One region of the Anaerobacillus sp. ABA4_114 genome, then DNA from elsewhere that is predicted to be linked to it. Evidence: predicted binding sites of a transcription regulator. Region 1 holds the regulator's gene; each other region holds the start of a gene.
What was found. The regulator Rex, encoded in region 1, represses fermentation and respiration genes when NADH is low (regulators of the CRP and FNR family bind a similar motif). The targets are predictions, from matches to a motif close to TTGTGAAATATTTCACAA.

Region 1 (5,900 bases):
TTTGAGGACAGCTTACATCATGCCGCCCATTCCACCCATACCGCCCATGCCGCTCATGTCAGGCATGCCGCCGCCTTCGTTTTCCTCAGGCTTGTCAGCGATAACTGCTTCAGTTGTAAGAAGCATAGCAGATACAGATGCAGCGTTTTGTAGAGCTGAACGTGTAACTTTTGTAGGGTCAACGATACCAGCGTCTACCATGTTTACCCACTCACCAGTAAGAGCGTTGAAGCCGATACCGATCTTCTCGCCTTTCAGGCGCTCAACAACAACGGATCCTTCAAGACCAGCGTTGTGAGAGATCTGACGGATTGGCTCTTCTAGTGCGCGAAGAACGATCTTCACACCAGTTGCTTCGTCACCAGTTGCTTCAACAGCTTGAACTGCCTTCACAACGTTAACGAGCGCAGTACCACCACCGGATACGATACCTTCTTCAACTGCTGCGCGAGTTGAGTTAAGAGCATCCTCGATGCGTAGTTTACGTTCTTTCAATTCTGTTTCAGTTGCAGCACCAACTTTGATGACAGCTACGCCGCCAGCAAGTTTAGCAAGACGCTCCTGAAGTTTTTCTTTATCGAACTCAGAAGTTGTTTCTTCTAGCTGAGCTTTGATTTGGTTAACGCGAGCAGCGATCTTATCAGTTTCGCCAGAGCCTTCAACGATTGTTGTGTTTTCTTTCGTTACAACAACTTTAGAAGCGCGGCCAAGCTGCGTGATGTTTGCTTGCTTAAGATCTAGACCAAGATCTTCAGTGATCACTTCAGCACCAGTTAGTGTACCGATGTCTTCAAGCATAGCTTTACGACGGTCACCGAAACCAGGAGCTTTAACAGCTACTGCGTTGAACGTTCCGCGAAGCTTGTTCACAACAAGCGTTGCAAGAGCTTCACCTTCAACGTCTTCAGCGATCATAAGGAGTGGTTTACCTTGTTGTACGACTTGCTCAAGCACTGGAAGTACGTCTTGGATGCTTGCGATCTTCTTATCAGTGATAAGGATATATGGATCTTCTAGAACAGCTTCCATTTTATCGGAGTCTGTTACCATGTAAGGAGATGCATATCCGCGGTCGAACTGCATACCTTCTACTACTTCAAGCTCAGTAGCGAATCCTTTTGATTCTTCAACAGTGATAACGCCGTCGTTTCCAACGCGCTCCATTGCTTCAGCGATCAATTGACCTACTTCTTCGTCAGCAGCAGAGATAGACGCAACTTGTGCGATTGACTCTTTACCTTCGATTGGCTTAGAAATTTTCTTAAGCTCATCAACAGCAGCTTTTGTTGCTTTTTCGATTCCTTTACGGATAACCATTGGGTTAGCACCAGAAGCAACGTTTTTAAGTCCTTCACGAACCATTGCTTGTGCAAGAACCGTTGCAGTTGTTGTACCGTCACCAGCAACGTCATTCGTCTTGCTTGCTACTTCTGCTACAAGCTTAGCACCCATGTTTTCGAATGCATCTTCAAGTTCAATTTCTTTCGCGATCGTTACACCGTCATTTGTGATAAGAGGAGAACCGAACTTCTTCTCTAGTACCACGTTACGTCCTTTTGGACCGAGTGTAACTTTTACTGCGTTTGCAAGAGAATCAACACCGCGAAGCATTGAGCGACGGGCTTCTTCACTAAACTTAATATCTTTAGCCATTTGTTACCCTCCAATTTATGTAGTTCTTATTTTATTTGAGTGGTTGTATTACTTGCTTACAACTGCAAGAATATCGTTTTCACGAAGAATTAAATATTCTTTACCGTCATATTTCACTTCAGTACCAGCATACTTACTGTAAATAACTGCATCGCCTTCTGAAACTTCAAGAGCTACACGCTCGCCAGAATCAGTTAACACACCGCTACCTACAGATACAATGCGACCTTCTTGAGGCTTTTCTTTTGCAGAATCAGGAAGTACGATTCCACTAGACGTTTTTTCTTCTAATTGAATTGGTTCTACTACTACGCGATCACCTAAAGGCTTTAACAACTCAAACACCCTCCTCAGTGGATATTAATGGTTTGTATTGTTTCTGTTAGCACTCAACATAGGCGAGTGCTAACACATGTATATAATAAAATATTTCGCTATTCTTTTGCAAGTAGTAAAGTTGATTTTTTTAACAGAAAATTTGCATTCCTTTATTTATCAACTTCTTCCAAATAAAAGATAAGACTTACGTACTAGTTATCAGAACATTCCCTCTTCAGATTCGTCACTGTTTCGAAACTCTTCTAAAGGGCATTCCCATTCCTAAATGTGTTAAACTAATACAAGTATGCAAAATGCCTTTATCTAGGCATGCAAACCACTAAAAGGAGTTATGCTTCTTGGCAAAACACTATTGGACTATCTTAATTACTTATATTGTTATGCAGCTTTCCGGATATCCGGGTGCAAAACTATTTCAATCCCTAGATGTTCCGAACCCAGTCGTAAGCTACTCGGTTGTGAGCTTTTTTACAGCACTCATCATCATGCTGTTTCTACTCCGCTCAACTCCTGACGAGCCGTTTGAACGTTCTACCCGCGTATCAGCAGGGAAAGCGGTAAGCTGGAGCATTCTTGGTATCTTCATGGCTTACTTTGCTCAAATTATCGCAGCGATGATCGAAGTCAATTTATTCGGAATCGAACCTGGATCAGAAAATACAGAGATGCTGATGGATGTTGCGAAGGCATCACCGATCTTCATCCTTGTAATAGCGATCATTGGCCCAATTCTTGAAGAGATCGTCTTTAGAAAAGTGATTTTCGGGGCACTCTATACACGGTTTAACTTTTGGATCGCTGGAATCGCGAGTTCGGTTATCTTTGCAGCCATCCATTTGGATTTCGACCACATCCTTGTTTATACTGCGATGGGACTTACGTTCGCGTTTCTATATGTAAAAACGAAGCGGTTGATCGTACCGATTGTCGCTCATATGACGATGAATACGATTGTTGTCTTAATTAACATCTTCTTTGCAGATGATCTAGCAGAACTACAGAAGAAAGCGGAACAAATGCAATCATTTATTGGAGGAGTACTTACATGAGATTTTCACCAACTCTAATGGGGTTTTTCTACGCAGGGCTCGGTTCGATCTTCACGTACCTTGCGATTCAAAGCGCCCGTTCTGATGCAGATATGTGGAGCCTTTGGACGATACTACTGATGGTGCTCGCCACAGTTGATTTCGCTTACTCCATTCGCTTCTTTTTACTTAAAAAGAAAATCAATCAACTGAAGAAAAAAGATCAAAACAAAAAGCGATAGGGCTATCCTATCGCTTTTGTTATGCTTCCTGTTCCGAATCCTGCTCTTCCAATTGACGCTTCGCCTCTGCTTGTAGTCTCTTTCTATAACCATAGCGAGACACAAGAATGCTGAATTCATATAGTAAAAACAGTGGTACCGAAACCATGAGGTGTGAAATAATTTCAGGCGGTGTGATCATTCCCGCTATGACGAGGAGTCCAAAATACGCGTATCTCCTAATCTGTACAAGCATGGCAGGATTTAAAATTCCGAGTCTTGTAAAGAAAAGAACGATCACAGGCAGCTGAAACACAAAGCCAAATGGTAACGTTAACTGAAACAAGAAAGTGAAGTATTGATTTGCGCCGTACATTTCCTGAATGTTGAGGCTTTCTGCCAAATTCCCGACAAAGTCGATGACAAAAGGAAACAGGACGAAATATGAAAATGAAACTCCTCCAAGAAAGAGGAGAAAGACTGCTGGGATATACGATAACGTTACTTTCCGTTCATTATCATAAAGTCCTGGCGAAACAAAAGCCCATAGCTGATAGAGAGCGATGGGCGATGTCATAATGAAAGCAACCAGGAACGCAAAGCTGAAATAAACCTTTAACGGGTCTGTTAATGTAAAAGCGTTCATCGGAATCCCCTGTGCTTCAGGAGCATTCTGGAGAAAGACGATGACCGGCTTTGCGATGAATAGTCCCGCAATAAAGGAGAGAATTAAGACGACGACTGTGATGATGATTCGTTTTCTTAATTCTTCTATGTGATCATAGATGGATTGTTTTTGTTCATCCATTCCCTATCCGTCCTAACCGATTACTGTTCGTTTTTTTTCTTATCGTTCGTATCATCGTCGTCATCTGCTAGACCTTTTGTTGCGTTCTTGAACTCACGAAGTGTGTTACCTGCTGCTTTACCAAGCTCAGGTAGTTTCTTAGGTCCAAAAATGATCAAAGCAACAACTGCAACTAGAGCGATACTTGCGCCACCCATTCCCATGCGTGTCACCTCCTTAAGATTGTAAGTTTATACAGGATAATGCTTCATAAAATACACGAGAGCCTGCAGTTCAACAGCCAGATCAATATGGTGCACTCGAATATGATCTGGTACGGTCAAACGTGCTGGCGTAAAGTTCAGAATCCCTTTAATTCCAGCCTCGTCCATCTGATCTGCAATCGACTGAGCAGCATGAACGGGTACTGTAAGGATAACGACTGAGATGTCGTTCTTCTTCACCTGTTCTTTAAACTGATCGATATGGTAAACCGGAATACCACCAATTTCTTGGTTTACTTTTGCAGCATCCGCATCAAATGCCAGTTCGATCTTCGTATTGTTATTCTTAATGAAATTGTAGTGCAGAAACGCTGTCCCAAGGTTACCTACTCCTACTAGAGCTACCCTGGTCGTTTCATCTTGATCTAGGGTCTTACTAAAGAAAGATAACAGATAATGAACATTATACCCATACCCTTTTTTACCAAGAGCACCGAAATAACTAAAATCTCTTCGTATGGTAGCAGAATCTACCTTTATCGCATCGCTCAATTCAGCAGAACTTACCCGCTGTTTACCAGATGCACTAAGATTTTTTAAATAGCGATAATAGAGCGGCAGTCGTTTTGCTGTCGCTTGCGGAATTTTTGTTTGATCAATATCCATAAACACCCTCCACATTGACCTCCGCGCTCAATCTATGGTTGTCCTACTCGCGCTTGTAATCCCCGCTTTTTCCCCCTGTTTTTGTAAGGAGATAGGTTTCCCCGATAACGATGCCTTTATCCAGCGCTTTGCACATATCGTACACGGTTAATGCCGCCGCTGATGCTGCCGTCAGCGCTTCCATTTCTACTCCGGTACTTCCTTTTGTTTTCACATGAGCTTCAATCGTAAGCTCATAAAAGGAAGCGCTCACTTCCCAGTCGAAATGAAGGTCAACGCCAGAAAGCGCTATCGGATGACACATAGGGATGAGATCAGACGTTTTTTTTGCTGCCATAATCCCGGCAATTTGGGCGACTTGAAGCACATCGCCTTTCTTCATATTTCCGTCTTTGATACCAGTATAAATTTCTTCACTAACCTTCACGCTCGTTTTGGCAACCGCTGTACGAGCAGTCGGAGTTTTCTCTGTAATATCGACCATCTGTGCGCGGCCTTCTTTATTAAAATGAGTAAATGAACTCATGGCTGCCCCTTTCTTCTATAGATGATAGAAGGTTAAATGGAATGCTGCTACTTGTGACTATACACCATTTCTATCCTTTTTGCTGTTTTTTAACAAGAATTTTTATTACCATTTAATGAACATTCCTGTAGTTGCCCACCTTGTCCTCACTACGATAAACTTAAAGGAACGTAATCGAATGGTAGATCAAGCAAATCGCTCGATTCAACATACAACGAGAAGAGAGAAATTCGAGGTGAACAAACAATGATCGCACTACAAGTAAATGGCGTATCAAAATCATTTGGTGCTGACCCTATTTTATCTAATATTAAGCTAGAAGTACAATCGAGAGACCGTGTGGCACTCGTTGGTCGAAACGGTGCCGGAAAGTCTACTCTTCTAAAACTCATCACAGGGCAGCTCTCCTATGATTCAGGAGATATCATCAAACCGAAAGATGTACGGATTGGATAC
Region 2 (5,900 bases), 3.1 Mb from region 1:
TCATCGCACCAAGCTTCGCAGATATCTTTTACAACAACTGTGTGAAAAACGGTATCCTTCCAATCGCTCTTCCTCAAGAAACCGTTGCTGAATTATTTACAAAGGCAAGCGAAGGTTATTCACTCACTGTTCAACTCGAAAACCAATCTATTAGTGATAATGATGGGCTGCACGTATCGTTTGAAATCGATCCCTATTGGAAGGAAATGTTGTTGAACGGGTGGGACGAAGTATCTAGAACCCTCTCTCTTGAGGATAAAATCGAGCAGTATGAAAATCAAAGAGCGTAAATAAGAGAGCATGTTTGATCCGTATAGAGATACAACTGAATCATTGGCGCGAGCGCTGTATGGATTGCAGCGCTTTTACGCTGTCAGAAAAGAGGGCTGACTTTAGAGGAGTAGTTGAAACTCTGACAGCTGGTTTTATTTAAAAATTCGGACTTTTTACTCATCGATTGACACACTAAAAGTCCCATGCTAGAATTCGATTTAGTACTTAACTAGAGTAACGTGTTAATAACTAAATATCTCTTATTCAGAGAGGTGGAGGGACTGGCCCTATGAAGCCCGGCAACCGTCAAACAGCGTGTTTGAGAAGGTGCCAATTCCTGCAAAGCAGATGCTTTGAGAAATGAGAGAAAGACATCGATTTCAAGTGCCTTTCTGCTCATAGCGGAAAGGCATTTTTTATTTCAAAAGGTTTTAAAATCAACCTATTGTGATGGGATATCGTAAGGTAAAAGGAAGTGTGCAAATGATTGAGTTAAAAGGTATAAAGAAGACGTTCTTTGCAGCCTCTGGACCAGTAGAAGCGGTGAAGAATACTGATCTTACAATTGAAAAAGGCGAAATTTTCGGAGTTATCGGATATAGTGGCGCTGGAAAGAGTACACTTATCCGCATGTTAAATCTACTTGAGCGACCAACTGAAGGCAGCGTAACAGTAGATGACAAAGCATTATCTAAGTTGAATAACAAGGAACTTCGTCTAGCAAGACAAGAAATCGGAATGATTTTTCAGCATTTTAATATTCTCTGGTCACGCACTGTAAAAGAAAATATTGCGTTCCCGCTTGAAATATCGGGCGTGCCGAAAGAGAAAAGAAAAGCTCGAGTGGACGAGTTGATCAACCTCGTTGGGTTATCCGGGAGAGAAGATGCGTACCCATCTCAACTAAGTGGTGGTCAAAAGCAGCGAGTTGGGATTGCGCGGGCACTTGCTAATAACCCTAAAGTGTTACTCTGTGACGAAGCGACATCGGCCCTGGATCCGAAGACCACAGATAGTATTCTCGACCTATTAAAGAAAATTAATAAAGAGCTAGGACTAACGATCGTGTTGATCACTCATGAAATGCACGTGATCAGAAAGATTTGTCATCGTGTTGCGGTCATGGAAGGTGGCAGTGTTGTTGAAGAAGGTCCAGTACTTGATATTTTCCATCATCCCAAGCAGCCGATCACCCGTGATTTTGTAAACCAACTGAGTGAGCCAGAGGAAATGAAAGAATCGATTTCACATCTTACTGAAGGTGCAGAAGGGACACTCGTACAATTTACTTTTGTAAAAGGAGCTACGGGGTCACCTCTCGTAACGAAGTTAATCAGAGAGTTTCAGATCGAAGTGAACATCATTCAAGGGAAGGTCACCCATACGCAGGATGGTCCTTATGGTAAGCTATCGGTCTTACTAAAAGGTGAACAATCTTCTATCGACAAAGCACTGAGCTATGCACGTGAGCAGAAAGTAGAAGTGGAGGTGATTCCAAATGCTTAGTTCACTATTTCCTAACGTGCGTTGGGAGGATATGTGGGAAGCGGCATTACAAACGATCTACATGACCGCGATCTCTGTGTTCGCAACGTTTATACTCGGCATTGGACTCGGCCTGCTGCTTTTCTTAACTTCAAAGGGAAACGTCTGGGAAAATCGATATATTAACGGTTTTGTTGCAGGGATTGTAAACCTGTTCCGTTCGATTCCATTCATCATATTAATTATTTTGCTTATCCCACTATCTGTATATATTGTTGGTACGATGCTGGGAGCTAATGCTGCATTGCCAGCACTTATTGCAGGGGCTGCCCCATTTTACGCACGAATGGTCGAGATCGCTCTAAGAGAAGTAGACAGGGGAGTGATCGAAGCATCCCAAGCGATGGGGGCTACGAATGGCCAGATTATTTTTAAAGTACTGCTTCCTGAAGCGATGCCAGCATTGATTTCAGGAATAACAGTAACTGCGATCGCTCTAGTGAGCTATACAGCGATGGCAGGTGTCGTTGGGGCTGGAGGATTAGGAGATCTTGCATATCTAGATGGTTTCCAACGAAATAATCCCGACGTGACGCTTGTCGCAACTGTATTAATTCTCGCTATTGTAGCAGTTCTTCAGGTTATCGGAGATGTTACAACGCGAGCTATGGATAAAAGATAAGATAAAAAAAGGAGAGAGAAACCATGAAAAAACTATTACTACTTTTGTCAGTTGTTGCTCTTGCAGCTCTAGCGGCTTGTGGAGCAAATAACGGTGGAAACAGTGAAGGCTCAGGATCAGAAAGTGAAGAAACGAAACTAGTTGTTGGTGCATCAAACGTTCCACACGCTGAAATCCTAGAAAAAGCACAGCCGCTTCTTGAGGAAGAAGGAATTACTCTTGAAATCGAGCGCTTCCAGGATTACATTCTTCCGAACAAAACTCTCGCTAATGGTGAGTTAGATGCGAACTACTTCCAAACAGTGCCTTATATGGAGCTACAAATGGAAGAAAACGATAACTATGATTTCGTAAACGCTGGTGGGATTCATATCGAGCCGATCGGTGTCTATTCACAGGAATATGAAAACCTTGATGCACTTCCTAAAGGTGCAGAAATCATCATGAGTAACTCTGTATCAGACCACGGTCGTATGCTTCAATTGCTAGAAGCGAAAGGTTTGATCAAGATTAAAGAAGGTATCGATCCAACAGATGCACAAGTCGAAGATATCGCTGAAAATCCAAAAGACCTTACCTTTAAAACAAACGTAGAAGCTTCCCTTCTTCCTCAGATCTATAAGCAAGGTGAAGGTGATGCTGTTTTAATCAACACGAACTATGCGATCGATGCTGGATTAAATCCACAAGAAGACGCAATAGCACTTGAAGGTTCGGACTCTCCATACGTGAACGTGATCACCGTGAACAAAGGTGATGAAAGTAACGAAGCTGTAAAAACGCTTGTTGAGGTTCTACGCTCAGAAGAAATTCAAACCTTCATTAAAGAAGAATATGATGGAGCAGTCGTACCAGTAAATGAATAAAGCAAAAAAGGTTCTCCTTTGTGGAGAACCTTTTTTTAGTGCTATTTATAAAGAAGGACCGGTTTCATAGCGTCAGTAAGCGTTTTTGCAGAGTGTTGAAGCTGTTCAGTTTCCTGAGGAGTGAGATCAAGTTCAATGACTTCTCGAATACCATTTCTATTGACGATTGCAGGTACGCCAATATAGAGATCTTCTAAACCGTATTCACCTTCTAATAGAGTGGATATAGTAAGAATAGAATTTTCGTTACGCAAGATGGCTTTGGTTAATCGAAGTAATCCCATCGCAATACCGAAATGTGTCGCACCTTTACGATTGATGATGTGGTAGGCTGCATCACGCACATCTGCAAACAGGGCATCAAGTTCTGCTTTTCCTTCAGAGGTATCTTTGATTAGTGAAAGAACGGGCCTGCTGCCGATCGTTGTGTGGCTCCACACAGGTAATTCAGTATCTCCGTGTTCACCTAAAATGTATCCATGAACATTTCTAGAATCTACATCAAAGTATTCCCCTAATAAATATCTAAATCTTGCAGTATCAAGAATTGTCCCTGATCCGATAACCCTTTCTTTCGGGAGGCCAGAGAACTTCCAAGTTGCATAGCTTAGGATATCAACTGGATTTGTAGCGACAATAAAAATTCCATCAAAATTGTAAGACATCACATTCGTCACGATTGTTTTGAAGATTTTGGTGTTTTTATCAATTAAATCTAACCTTGTTTCACCTGGCGCTTGGTTCGCTCCAGCCGCAATGACGACGATATCTGCATCACGACAGTCACTATAATCACCTGCCCAAATTTTCATCTGCGCACCAAAAGGAAGGCCATGATTAAGGTCCCTTGCTTCTCCTTCAGCTTTCTCTTTATTGGCATCGATTAATACGAGCTCATTTGCAACTTCTTGATTAAGTAAAGAAAATGCATAGCTAGTCCCTACGAACCCTGTTCCAATCACAACGACTCGTGTTGTTTTACCTTCAAACATATCATCCACTCCTTTAGCTCTTATAGTTACATAGTAAAGAACTATTCCCTCCATTAATGTGATAATTCTCACACAACCTTTAATTTTTTCTCTTCAAATTTATGGATAGCATTGTGATTGTCTTCTCATACTAACTCTGAATAATTGAAGGAGGAATGTGACGTGACGCAGGAACAACAAAATACAAATTTTGCACAAACAGCATTGCATGATTACAAAGAAGGCCTTGGAGTCTTTACTGAGAAAATGCCCCAAATAGCAAAGAAATATAATGCATTTACAGAAGCTTGTTTTAGAGAAGGTGCCGTTAGTAAGAAGGAAAAGCAGATGATTGCACTTGGGATCTCGATTTTCTCTCAAGATGAATATTGCATCATTTATCATACGAAAGGGTGCTTAGATCAAGGGTGCACTGAAGAGGAAATCCTCGAGACAGTTGGAGTAACAGCAGCCTTTGGTGGAGGAGCTTCCATGAGTCAAGCTGTAACCCTCGTTCAGGAATGTATTACGGATCTTAATCAAATGAAGCATTAAACTACGAGTTTCTTCCATTATATATATGCACAGTATTGGAATTGCTTCTTAAACGAAGGAAAGATAAGATTTATACTTTTCAATATATTCAAAACATAGAAGAGCAGGGTATTTCCTTTGTAATTGGTGTATATGGCATTTGTAGGCGACTGTATTAAAGTGGTAAATTAAGTGAGTAAATAAATAACCAATTACTGAAAGGATTGATTCATTATTAGCCCCTTGCGGTTAAACCACACACCTGAAATGGAAAAGGCAATGTTCCAGTCTCACGGAGTAGGATACGCAGAATATAGCAGGAATTTTAACAAACGAATGCAAGTAGAGCGCGATCGAGACATGGATCATCGCCAAAGTCTGATGTTGGTAAGTGAATTCGACCGTAAATTGCAAAAATGAATCAGCAATACGCTATAAAAACCAGTCGCTGACTGGTTTTTTATTTTGAAATGAGTACAACATCCGTTGTTTCCCTTATAAGGAAATGATACGCTTATTCTTGGGTGAGATTTGTAGTCTGAATAGGACACATAGATGTTGTTAACTCTAGTTAAGGACGCATTTCTCGTTCCTTGATAATAGTTTGGATTTGTTATAAAATTAGAATGAAAATAGATTGAGAATGACTCAGCACACATTCCTTGACATAAACCTTATAGCTAATACAATAAGGAAGGAAGAAGGAATAGTATAAACGTTATTGGAGGTATTCACAAATGGCAGCATCAACTCTTAAGATTGAAAATCTTCATGTTTCCATTGAAGGAAAAGAGATTATCAAGGGACTAGACCTTGAAATAAATGGTGGCGAAATTCATGCAGTAATGGGGCCGAACGGTACAGGAAAATCTACCCTTGCTTCCGCTATCATGGGACATCCGAAATATGAAATCACTCAAGGTAAAGTATTTCTTGATGATGAAGATGTGCTTGAAATGGAAGTTGATGAGCGTGCGAAAGCGGGCCTCTTCCTTGCTATGCAATATCCAAGTGAAGTAAGCGGGGTTACAAACGCTGATTTCCTACGTACATCAATCAATGCTCGTCGTGAAGAAGGCGATGAAATTT
Region 3 (5,900 bases), 3.8 Mb from region 1:
TGCAAGCATGACTCCTGTCACCCCACCGATAACAAAGTTTGGTATGAAGGCGAGTGACCATAGCATCGCTGATGTGAATCGGATCCTACCTTTATACAAGGTGAATAGCCAGTTAAAGATCTTCACACCCGTTGGCACGGCAATGAGCATCGTCGTGATGGAGAAGAACGAGTTAACTGCTCCTCCTGCTCCCATAGTAAAGAAGTGGTGAACCCAAACAAGGAAGCTCAGCCCAGCGATTACGACCATTGAGTAAACCATTGCTTTATATCCGAAAATGGTTTTACGTGCAAACGTACTGATAATTTCTGAGAACATACCGAACGCTGGAAGAATAACGATATAGACTTCAGGGTGACCCCAAATCCAGAAGAGGTTTGCCCATAGCATCGGCATACCGCCGTCCATCAATGTAAAGAAATGACTTCCGAACAAACGGTCGAATGTCATAAGTGCTAGAGCTACTGTAAGCACTGGGAATGCGAAGATGATGATCACACATGTGATCAAGGTTGACCAAGTGAAGATCGGCATCTTCATAAGCGTCATTCCAGGTGCTCTCATTTTCAGTATCGTCACGAGGAAGTTAATTCCTGTTAACAATGTACCGATACCCGCGATCTGTAAGCCGAGTAAGTAATAGTTTTGTCCTACGCTTGGACTCAGCTCTAGTCCTGCTAATGGAACATAGCTTGTCCACCCAGCAGAAGGAGATCCTCCGATAACGAATGAAATATTAAAGAGCATTGCTCCCATAAAGAACGTCCAGAAGCTTACCGCGTTAAGAAACGGATAGGCTACGTCCCTCGCTCCAATTTGGAGAGGAATAACGACGTTCATTAAACCAATTAAGAACGGCATTGCCATGAAGATAATCATGATCGTACCGTGAGTTGTAAAAATTTCGTTGTAGTGAGTGGAGTCCAGGAATCCTGCGTCCGGAACTGTGAGCTGTGCTCTCATCAAGAGGGCATCTACACCGCCTCGGAATAACATCAGTACTGCAGCGATCACATACATGATACCTAATTTCTTATGGTCAACAGTCGTGAGCCACTCTGTCCAAAGCCACTTCCATTTCTTGAAATATGTCAGAACAAAAATGACGCCGATCATCGTTAACGCAATAGAAACATCGGCACCATATATAAGTGGATCACCTGTGACGAAAAACTCATCCCATTTCATGGTGACTTCCTCCTTCCTTAGTGCGACTCAGAGTGAGTGCCTTTATCTTCAGATTTCGAATGTTCATCATGGTTTTCATGTCCTTCATGGCTGTCATGACTTTCATGATCTTTGTGATCTTTATGTTCGTCGTGACCCTCATGTCCACCGTGAGATCCATGAGAATTTCCTTCTTTATACTCATCTAACGGGAGACCATTCCTTACTCTTGTTGCATATTCTGCATCCATACCGTGGTCGACCCATTTAAGGTGCGTTGAGGAGAACGTCATTTCATCTGTATGACTTTTTAACATCAGCTCGTTGTATTTGTCTTGAGTTAATTCAGGCGCGTCCTGTGCCTCGTCAACCCATTCTGCATACTCTTCTTCCGTTTGAGCTGTAACTGTAAATACCTGCTCTGAGAAGCCTTCTCCTGTGAAATTCGAGTTCCGGCCTCGATACTCTCCCGGTTCATCTGCTTGTAAATAAAGTTCTGTCATCATTCCGGCCATTGTATATTCCTGACCACCTAATGATGGAATCCAGAATGAACCCATGGAATCTGCAGAAGCAAGCTTGAACAAAATAGGACGATCTTCTGGGATATGGATGTAGTTAACCGTTTCGATATCCTCCTCCGGGTAGCTAAACACCCACTTCCAATCCACTGAAGTCGCATGAATAACAACAGGTTCTTTGTGAGCCGTTGCTTCAGGAGGCTCTTCTAACGCATAGATTGTTTTTACTGTTGGGATTGCAAGAGCAATCAAAATAATAATAGGGATGACCGTCCAAACAATTTCTAAGAATACATTTCCTTCAATTTCTGGAGGTTCATATTCAGGTCCGCTTTTTCGCTCTCTATATTTTACAAGTATGACTGTAAACAGAACGAAAACGACAACAACTATAAACAGCATTAATCCAATGGAGAAAAGAATCAGATTTGCTTGTTGTTCCGCTACGGGTCCTTTTGGATCAAGCACAGTTAAGTTGCTACAGCCGCTCAGAACAATGACAGACATGAACAGGGCGAAAGCTAGCATCGACTTTATTCGCTTCACCGCAAGGCCACCTTCCTTTCTTTCTCTATAGTAAAATCATAATTTCAACCTGATAAAACCGCTTAATGACAGTGCTTCGCAGTATCAACTATTATTCTAGCAGGGCAATAATAAAAATGTGATACACATCACAATGTGTCAAAAGTTGCTCAAGTTTCTATCACTTTTTCGACACATTTCGTACAAACTTTGTACATAATTGTGGAATTTTTTAACCTTAGTAGGCGAGTTTTTCCTAGGGTAGGCAAGTTTATTGAACAACTGTATTATTGTTTGATACAGTTGTCGAGGAACAAAGGGTGTTTGAAAGGAGATTATCATGGATTTACAAATGAAAAATAAGCTAGCTGTCGTTACGGGCTCTACTTCTGGAATCGGAAAAGGTATCGCCGAGGTATTGCTTAAAGAAGGAGCAAACGTCATCGTCAATGGTCGTTCAAAGGAACGTGTAGATAGTGTGGTTGAAGAGCTATCTTCATTCGGAGAGGTGTACGGCATTGCAGCAGACCTTTCACTACAGGATGAAAGTGAGCGTTTTGTTGAAGAAGTACACAAACACGGCGCAGTAGATATTCTTGTTAACAATATGGGAATGTTCGAAGTCAAACCGTTCGATCAAGTGACAGATGAAGAATGGATGACTTATTTCCAAACAAATGTCATCAGTGCAGTGAGACTTACTCGAAACTTCCTGCCATCTATGCTTGAAAGGAATTCAGGAAGAGTGTTGAACATCGCAAGTGAAGCGGGAGTAAAACCACTTTCTCAAATGATTCCATATTCCGTTTCAAAAGGTGCGATGATCAGCCTCTCACGTGGCCTTGCTGAAACGACGAAAGGAACGAACGTTACTGTTAACTCCGTTTTACCAGGACCAACCTGGACTGAGGGGGTAGCTGGCTTCATGAAAGGCGCTGCTGCAGAAGAGAATAAAGATCTAGAGCAATTTACGAAAGATTATTTCAAAGACAATGAACCAACATCTCTTATCCAACGCTTCGCAACAGTAGAAGAAGTTGCAAACACAGTGGCATACCTCGCATCCCCATTATCTTCAGCGATCAATGGATCAGCTCAACGAGTTGAAGGCGGCATTATTCGATCTATATAACAAAAAGCCTGGCCATTCGGCCAGGCTCTTTCATTTTATATGGTGATATGGTTCTTAATGTTCCATTTCGTTACATCAATCTTAGTATTACCTTCGGATTTAAATAGAAGGCTCTCATCTTCTTCAGAAGGAAAGTAGCGCGAAGTGAAAACTTCTTCCCCACCGTTGGTAAACACCTCGATTGATGAAGAATCCACGTAAAAACGCAGTTGTGTAACAGAATCGATCTTACAGCTTCTAGACTCTTCCGTTCCATCAACAAAGCTATTCCGTTTAAAAGTAAGCAGCTTTTCATCAGCATTGTATACCATCTCTGCTGCGTTTCTAAACACAACCGAGAAAGATCCCTTTACCTCTTTTACGTTGACGAGCAATTCATATACCTTGCCATTGAGCTCTTCTCGCTCCATCTGCTCATTGTAGAGGCTCACTTCAACTTCCGTTTTGCTCTGACGCATGTCGTTTAGCTCTTCCACCGGTAGTTGAATCAGCTTTCCGTCTCGGTAGTGAAGCTCCCGAGGAATCGTCAGCGTATGAATCCATTTATGTTTTCTCGTCGGATGATGCTCTTCATCCTGTTCCGGTACACCCATCCATCCGATAAGGAGACGTCTACCTTCTTCATCCTCGGTCGTTTGAGGTGCATAAAATTCAAATCCTCGATCGAGCTCAGTAAAGCCATCATGATCAAGGCGCCCTGTTTTATAATCGAGCTTTCCTGAAAGATAACCTGTTTGATATACGTTTTGATAAGCGTAACCTTCTGGTTTAAGACCTTGAGGGGAAAAGAGCAGTACATCGCTTCCATCTAAGTGAAATAGATCCGGGCATTCCCACATGAATCCAAATTCACCAAGCTTCTTGTGTTTGGATGCTGTAACATCACCCTTCAGACTCCAGTTTCGAAGGTCAGTTGATTCGAATAGGACAACTCGCCCTTCTTCTTTGTTATTTTGTGCGCCAATCACCATGTACCAAGTATCTTCATGCTTCCACACCTTAGGATCTCGGAAGTGTGCCGTGTATCCTTCTGGCAAATCAAGCACCACACCATTTTTCTTAAAATGAATACCATCGCTCGACTCTGCAATACATTGATAACTTTCACGATTTCCGTTTTCATCTTTCACGTTACCTGTATAAAACAGCAACATTTTATCGTCATGGCATATCGCACTACCTGAATAACATCCATCTTTGTCGAACCAGTCACCTGGAGACAATGCCGGGGAACGCAATGTCCAATTCACTAAATCATTTGATGTGTAATGACCCCAGAACTTAGCACCATGTCCTGTTTTAAATGGCATCCATTGGAAAAAGACGTGATATTCCCCATTCCACTGAATAAAACCATTTGGATCATTAAGAAGTCCAACAGGCGGCATAAGGTGGAAGTGCGGAAGGTGCGGATCAGACATCACCGTGTCTCTGTGCACCTCCATGTCTTCAATCGCTAACTGAATTAGTTCCTCATTTCTAGTTGTCATTTCGATCACCTAACTCGTTTATATTTGTAAAAGGGAGTCTAGGCAGACCCCCTTCATAAAAATTATTTATCTAGCATGCTATCTTTGAAGCCAAAAATCCACGTTAAGGCGAAGGCAATTCCAATCGCGATTACATTTACAAGAATATAAAGGAAGATTTGGCTGTTCAAGAACAATAGCGTACCTGGAATAACTGTTACAGCAAGTCCTGTAGCTTTTAACTTGAATAATGAAGCGAGGAATCCACCTACCGCTCCGCCGATCAGTCCCATTACGAACGGCTTCATGTAGCGAAGGTTCACACCGAAAATCGCTGGTTCAGTAATTCCTAAGAAAGCAGAAAGCGATGATGGTAACGCAAGTGCCTTAAGTTTCTTAGACTTCGTCTTCATACCGACTGCAAGTGCAGCACCACCCTGTGCTGCGATCGCTGCTGAAATGATCGGGTTAAACGGGTTAAAACCAAGATTCTCAAAAAGCTGAATCTCTAGGAAGTTAAAGATATGATGCACACCTGTGATAACGATGATCTGGTGGAAGAATCCAATGATCAAGCCACTTAGACCAAACGGAAGATCAAGAATAAATACAGTTCCATCCATGATGTACTCTTCAACTGTGTGGAAGATCGGTCCAATTGCAAACAGTGATAGGGTAATCATGATCAGTAATACTAGAAACGGCGTTAATATTAAATCTAGTGATTCAGGAACCATCTTTCGAATCCGTTTCTCAAGTTTCGCACCGATTAAACCTGCTACGAATGCTGGAATAACCGATCCCTGATACCCAACTACTGGGATAAAGCCAAGGAATTTAAGAGGCTCAGCATTTCCTGCCGCTACCTCCCAAGCATTTGGAAGGGCTGGCGTTACGAGCATCAAACCAAGGACAAGTCCAATTGTAGGATTTCCCCCGAACACCCTGAACGTTGACCATGCTACTAGCGCTGGCAGGAAGATAAACGCTGTATCCGTAAGCACTTGGGTGAACAATACGAAGTTATCTGAAATATCACCAGGCGTTAACCCAAACAATGCGAGTATTTCTTCTTGAAGAACGAGT

Region 2: a site for Rex is predicted at 4,355-4,372, ahead of ACXAEY_RS04310 (L-lactate dehydrogenase). Genes of this name have one in related genera too.
Region 3: a site for Rex is predicted at 2,351-2,368, ahead of qoxA (cytochrome aa3 quinol oxidase subunit II). Genes of this name have one in related genera too.

The regions. Positions count from the first base shown of each region.
Region 1 is NZ_JBSWUM010000001.1:3,936,328-3,942,227, forward strand. Features, by position in the region: gene groL (chaperonin GroEL) at 13-1,653, opposite strand; gene groES (co-chaperone GroES) at 1,702-1,989, opposite strand; gene ACXAEY_RS20375 (CPBP family intramembrane glutamic endopeptidase) at 2,331-3,041, shown strand; gene ACXAEY_RS20380 (YdiK family protein) at 3,038-3,262, shown strand; gene tatC (twin-arginine translocase subunit TatC) at 3,282-4,049, opposite strand; gene ACXAEY_RS20390 (twin-arginine translocase TatA/TatE family subunit) at 4,070-4,252, opposite strand; gene ACXAEY_RS20395 (redox-sensing transcriptional repressor Rex) at 4,280-4,918, opposite strand; gene moaC (cyclic pyranopterin monophosphate synthase MoaC) at 4,962-5,444, opposite strand; gene ACXAEY_RS20405 (ABC-F family ATP-binding cassette domain-containing protein) at 5,691-5,900, shown strand, end outside.
Region 2 is NZ_JBSWUM010000001.1:880,489-886,388, forward strand. Features, by position in the region: gene leuD (3-isopropylmalate dehydratase small subunit) at 1-290, shown strand, start outside; SAM riboswitch class I at 531-640, shown strand; gene ACXAEY_RS04295 (methionine ABC transporter ATP-binding protein) at 757-1,779, shown strand; gene ACXAEY_RS04300 (methionine ABC transporter permease) at 1,772-2,440, shown strand; gene ACXAEY_RS04305 (MetQ/NlpA family ABC transporter substrate-binding protein) at 2,464-3,306, shown strand; gene ACXAEY_RS04310 (L-lactate dehydrogenase) at 3,348-4,298, opposite strand; gene ACXAEY_RS04315 (carboxymuconolactone decarboxylase family protein) at 4,461-4,832, shown strand; gene ACXAEY_RS04320 (YuzK family famiily protein) at 5,091-5,231, shown strand; gene sufC (Fe-S cluster assembly ATPase SufC) at 5,549-5,900, shown strand, end outside.
Region 3 is NZ_JBSWUM010000001.1:180,573-186,472, reverse strand. Features, by position in the region: gene qoxB (cytochrome aa3 quinol oxidase subunit I) at 1-1,188, opposite strand, end outside; gene qoxA (cytochrome aa3 quinol oxidase subunit II) at 1,206-2,216, opposite strand; gene ACXAEY_RS00860 (SDR family NAD(P)-dependent oxidoreductase) at 2,554-3,345, shown strand; gene ACXAEY_RS00855 (sucrose-6-phosphate hydrolase) at 3,381-4,835, opposite strand; gene ACXAEY_RS00850 (sucrose-specific PTS transporter subunit IIBC) at 4,898-5,900, opposite strand, start outside.